Runella sp. SP2: one gene and its partner. The protein of the gene in region 2 interacts with the protein of the main gene of each other region in a pairwise test. Links are inferred from orthologs where the notes say so. Each region holds a gene or a part of one and is shown on either strand. Other genes may lie near its edges.

Region 1 (2,876 bases), 180 kb from region 2 along the record:
AATCATCAAAAAAGGGTCTTCTGGCAAAATATATTTGGGAAAACGTGATGTTGAAAAAGAACCATCTTCGTGTTCTATCAAAACGGGCTGATTCGCGATTCCTTTGATAGGATGTAACACGCAAAACCCAGCTCTATTGCTCCACACGTCCATCAATGCTTTTCCCGAAATCTCAAAATTTATCTTTCCATTTTCGGCTCCACTGATAGCTACCTCCCACTCAAAAATCGGCGTTGAAGCTTCATTTACGTGGGTACATTTGTAAGAAATCCGAAAGCTAGTTCCTTCATTTTGAACAACTTCGTCAAAAATTACTTTATCAAACGTGCCCCAATTATGGTCACGTAAGGCAAAATAAATCATCCGAACTACTTCTTTTCCCTCATGTTTTAACTGACGAATGCTCCCTAGTTCGTATAAAAACGCATATTTTCCTGCCTGTAAAATCATTTACAATTTGTTTTGAATTAACATTTAAAACCCAAAAAAGGCCACTTTTTATATCAAAATAGCCTATCATTTTATCAAGAACTTACTGCACTCATAGAGCAACTTTGGGTGGTTTCTGGGATTTGCCTACCACCAAATTGTACTATTCCAATTCGTCATTTGGGGTTTGTTTGTATTATTCCGACCTTTGTGGTACATTCATCAAACAGCAATACCATGATCGCAATTAATTTTGAACACATTAAAGCCTATTTTGAGCTTGCTCAATCTAAGAACTTGTTCAAACGCTTTTTAACTTGGTTTCTACGTCATCAATCGGCCTTTGAAACCATCGCCCGTACTGGACAACCTTTTGGAGGAAACGTCTTTAAATAACCCATAAAAAGCAAAACACCGCGCCCAAACTAAAAACCAAAACTTCGTTCGCATTTACTCCTTCGTGCGCGGTGTTGCTTTATATCAAGTAGAATTAGTGCTTTTCTTCCCAAATTTGACAAAGGTTCACAATTACCTCGACTGCTTTTTGCATGTCTTGAACCGAAACCCATTCCAATTTTGAGTGAAAAGCATGACCACCCGTGAAGATATTCGGACATGGCAAGCCCATGAAGGAAAGTCGGGAGCCATCGGTTCCACCTCGGATGCTTCTTTTTAACGGAGTCAACCCTGAGCGGTGGATTGCTTCCCATACGTATTCCGAGACATGCGGGTGGTTATCAAGCACTTCTTTCATGTTTCGGTATTGTTCAATGACCTCAAAATCGGCCGTTGAATGAGGATATTGTTGTAAAACTTGGTCAAGAATCCCTTTGAGGTAGGTTTCTTTTTCGTGAAGGCCAGCCACCGTAAAATCACGAATGATAAAACCAAGGGTCACTTTTTCTTGGATTCCTTCGATGTTAGTCGGGTGAATAAATCCTTGTTTTTCTTCGGTCGTTTCGGGAGAAAGGGCGTCTTTTGGCAAAGCGGCTATTACGTCCGCCGCAATTTTAAGGGCATTTTCGAGTTTCCCTTTGGCAAAACCTGGATGCGCACTGATGCCACGAATGGTAATTTTTACGGCGTCGGCACTGAAGGTTTCGTCTTCAAACGACCCAAGGCTTTCACCGTCGATGGTATAGCCAAAATCGGCACCTAACTTGGCGAGGTCCACTTTATTCGTTCCTCGACCAATTTCTTCGTCGGGGGTAAACAAAATTTTTATCGTACCGTGCTTGATTTCAGGATGTTCTAACAAGTAGCGTACGGCGTCCATGATTTCGGAAACACCTGCTTTGTTATCTGCCCCCAACAAAGTAGTGCCGCTGGCGGTCACAATGTCATTGCCAATTTGCGCGTCTAAATCTGGGTGTTCCGAGCGACGAATCACCTGCGTGGGGTCGTCGGGTAATACTATATCCGAACCGTCCCACGCCTTGTGCACAATCGGTTTGACACCCGCACCTGTGCAGTCGGGAGAGGTGTCCACGTGTGAACAAAAGCAAATGACAGGAACGTTTAATTTGTCTGTATTGGCGTGAAGCGTTACATATACGTAGCCGTGTTCGTCGAGGTGGGCATCCACAACCCCCATTTCAAACAGTTCATTGACCAAAATTCGACTGAGATTTTTTTGTTTTTCAGTAGAAGGTTGCGAAGAAGAATTTGGGTCTGATTGGGTATCAATTTGAACGTATCTTAGAAACCGTTCGAGTACTGTTGATGACATAAAAAGTTAAATTGGGTTTAAATTTATTGAGACTTTCCAAGTTTCTTGTTCTTGTTAACGCGAACTTGGAAAGTCTTGGTTATTCTACCGCAGGTTTGAGGTCATCGACGGTAATGGTACCTCCTGCGTGAGTAAATTTCAGTTTTTTTCCAGTTCCATCTTGCGATTGCTGTACCCCCCAAAGGGTTAAGCCTTCAGTAGAGTAACGAGATACAGTGCCATCTTCTTCCAACTGCAACACATTTTGAGGGGCATAATAGGCATATTTTGTTCCGTTTTGACTACCACTGAACGTCGCAGGAATGGTTTTGATGGGAGCAGCCACTGTGGCATCTTTCTTTTCTCTTTCCTCAGGTTGCGTAGCCTGATGCTCACGCACAAAAGACGCAAGTTCGGCACACAAAGCGGCTACTTTGGCCTTGAGTCCATCGTTAAACATGTCGCCAATCATCACCATTCCTGATTGCCACTGCCCCATTCCTCCCAATTCGGCACTGTTAAATTGCACTTGAAAACCACTAGTGGTTTGTAATCCTTCCAATAACGTCCGTACAGTCGCTTCGGTTATCTGGTATTTGGCGGCGATATCGTGAATTTTTGACATGGCAGTAGCTGATTTTTGGTTAATTGTATAGTATCCATTCTACTAAAAAACCATACCAAACCTATTTATAACTGCTTCAGCAATTCCCAATCTCCTATTGCCTTTAGGTACAGG
Region 2 (2,892 bases):
TTTTGAGGAGTAAACCCATTAAAACGCCACAATTGAATAGGCAGCTTGATGAGGTTGGCGGGTTTGATCGCCAATTTTGCTGCGATTGCGGTCATCGTCATGAATGACAAACAACGTGTTTGACCCAACAGGCGTGAGGTCTTCTGCTTTGTGGGTAAACTTGAGAGGTTGGCCACTTGTGCGGTCTTTGACCAATGTTAGTTTATTAGCTTTCAAGTCCGCTTCGGTTGCCCACCATAAATAAGCGCTATTTCCCTGTGTTTCACTTTCCATCGAAGTAAGTACCCAAAAAATCTGGCGTTTTGCATCGTATTCGATGCACGAAAGTGCCAATGGTTTTGGTAAACTAGGTTCTAAGCTTGCAATATCAATGTCAGCCAATGTGTCAAAATTATTGGAAACCATCAAAGAATCATTGGCGAAGCGATAGGAAACAGTAAGTATTTTGGCTTTGTACTTAAAATCATCGTATTTTTTCCCTTCTTCACGGATTCCAAAGTATAATTTGTCGTTCGTAGCCGCAAACCCTTCCACTTTAAAATAAGGCATTCCGTCAGGAAAATCGGTGGAGCGGAGGGCTTTCGACAAAGCAGTACGAAGACTCATGGAGAACTTTTCACCCGCCACCAAGTGCGCAGCTTTGGGCTGAATGTTTTTTGGATCGGCACCAACTTTCCAATAAAGAAGCGCATTGTAGCCATCCCATTCGTTGCTTCCCTCTTTGACACGATCAAAACCCGTGCTTAAAAAAGCCAATGAACGATTCGGTGCAAGGGCAAAATCTTCGTATTTCTGGCTAGTTTTGAGTAGGTTTTGAGTCAAATACGTTGGGTTATGGGCAAACATATCGGTTTCAGAATAAGCCCAATAAAATACCGCAGCGTCGTTGTTTGGCATGTCTTTGTCGTTGGCAAGGGTGAGGTTTTGGCCATCGTACAAAACGGCAGAAGCTTCGCACCAAAGCTCACGGCCTGAGGCTTGAAGTCCTGCTTGAAAACAATCAATAAAGCCTTCTTTGATAATACTCGCACCCGTAATAGAACGACTTGCGGGGCGCTGGCAACTGACAAAAGCCAATAGCCCTAAAGCATAAAGAGTCAACTTTTTCATACGTGTAAAAAAAGACGGAGAAACAGAGCTACAGGCTGCATCTCGGTTTCTCCGTTGCGTTTTGAATGTTATCGAAACAAATTACATGCGCGATTTGATAATGTTGGTGAACTCTCTTGACTTGAGCGAAGCACCACCAATCAAACCTCCATCAACGTCGGGACAAGCAAAAAGTTCATCGGCATTTTTTTCATTGCAGCTTCCACCGTACAAAATGGTGGTGTCGTCTGCTACTTGGGCGCCAAATTTCTCAGCAATGTGCGCGCGTAATGCAGCGTGCATTTCCTGCGCTTGGGCAGAAGAGGCTGTCAAGCCCGTACCAATGGCCCACACAGGCTCATAGGCAATAACAACTTTGCCAAAATCTTCAGCTGATAAATCAAACAAAGCTGCCGTGATTTGGTCTTTAACGATGGCGATGAAGTCTTCGTTTTGGCGTTGTTCCAACAACTCACCGCAGCAGAAGATGGGCTTCAAGCCGTTTTCTAAAGCAATTTTTACTTTTTCTGCTATTAACGTATCCGTTTCTCCAAAGTACTGACGACGTTCGCTGTGGCCGATAATTACGTATGGAACCTCAATCGCCGAAAGCATTGATGCCGAAATTTCGCCAGTGAAAGCGCCAGATGCCTTGTGGTGGCAGTTTTGGGCTCCGAGGGAAATGCGATCTACTTCTTGTACATATTTCTGCAAAACTGGCAAGTAAATGTAAGGCGTACACAATACGACTTCAACGTCGCCACGAACCTCGTCACGTACCATATTTACTACTTCCGACGTAAGGCTCAGCGCTTCTTCGAGCGATTTGTTCATTTTCCAGTTACCAGCTACAATTTTTTTTCTCATTGGATGGGTGATTTTTAAAAGTTTTTGGGAGTAATTTTATTTCGATTTTTGGAGGTATTTGGCAATAATTCATTGAGCTTACCCCAAATTGCCAAAGAATCCGCCTCAAACCTTCTAAAACAATTAAACTCGATGCGAAGTTAAGAAGAATAAGTTAATTCAAAACGGCACTTTTTGGAGTATATTTTTTGTTTTTCAAAGAAAATTGCATAACTTTACTAACAGCCTACCTTTTTTCGGCACGACAATGAGACGGTGGTTTTTATCTTTCGCAATAGCCTGTTGTTTGCCACTTTCACTTTTGGCCCAGCGAGGCCAAAAAAAAGAAGACAAATTTGGCTTCTTCCTGCAGGGTAATATGAAGTTTACCCGCATCCCTTTTGAAATGCACGCTAATCTAATCGTTGTACCAGTTCACATCAACGGTTCAGATACTCTCCACTTTATTCTCGATACGGGAGTAAGTTCGGTGATTATTACCAATCCTAATTCTTTGAAAAGGGAAAAACTGAAATTTACCCGTAAAGTGGTCTTAACTGGGGCGGGAGAAGGAGAGTCGTTGACGGCTTCGGTCGCCATTGGTAATACCCTTGAAATGGGGAAAATGAAAGCTACGTATCAGAATATCGTTGTTTTAGAACAAGATGTGCTTCGGCTGTCGGAATACGTGGGGATTCCAATAGATGGTATTTTTGGCTATGAAGTGTTTAACAATTTTGTGGTAACGATTGATTTTGTTAATAAAGAGTTGCTATTGACAAAGCCTGGAAGTTACAAATACCGCAGCCGTCACGGCGATCGCTATCCGATAGTAGTAGAAGATACCAAGCCTTATGCCGACGTTATTGCGCTGGTGGACAATGGGCAAGAACTCCCCATTAGGGTGGTGATTGATACGGGTGCTGGCCATGCCTTGTTGATTGACAAACATGCTGA

Evidence for each region. Proteins that work in one complex are often made in the same cells at the same time.
Region 1: the proteins of tpiA (region 2) and pepT interact in binary tests that used the Escherichia coli proteins (3 or more experiments, as listed by UniProt). The link is inferred for Runella sp. SP2 from one-to-one orthologs.

What each region holds. Positions count from the first base shown.
Region 1 is NZ_CP031030.1:2,430,113-2,432,988, forward strand. What follows is about bases 40-2,838. They hold pepT (peptidase T), read right to left. Parts: upstream 2,159-2,838; coding sequence 920-2,158; downstream 40-919. Other genes in these bases: DTQ70_RS10280 (hypothetical protein), read right to left, coding at 40-450; DTQ70_RS30665 (hypothetical protein), read left to right, coding at 667-825; DTQ70_RS10290 (hypothetical protein), read right to left, coding at 2,238-2,762; DTQ70_RS10295 (NUDIX hydrolase), read right to left, coding at 2,828-2,838. In the rest of the region: more of DTQ70_RS10280, read right to left, coding at 1-39; more of DTQ70_RS10295, read right to left, coding at 2,839-2,876. UniProt on the Escherichia coli protein: Cleaves the N-terminal amino acid of tripeptides.
Region 2 is NZ_CP031030.1:2,608,361-2,611,252, reverse strand. Bases 75-2,889 are described here. They hold tpiA (triose-phosphate isomerase), read right to left. Parts: upstream 1,957-2,889; coding sequence 1,192-1,956; downstream 75-1,191. Other genes in these bases: DTQ70_RS11025 (aspartyl protease family protein), read left to right, coding at 2,204-2,889; DTQ70_RS11035 (hypothetical protein), read right to left, coding at 75-1,110. Outside these bases: more of DTQ70_RS11035, read right to left, coding at 19-74; more of DTQ70_RS11025, read left to right, coding at 2,890-2,892. UniProt on the Escherichia coli protein: Involved in the gluconeogenesis. Catalyzes stereospecifically the conversion of dihydroxyacetone phosphate (DHAP) to D-glyceraldehyde-3-phosphate (G3P).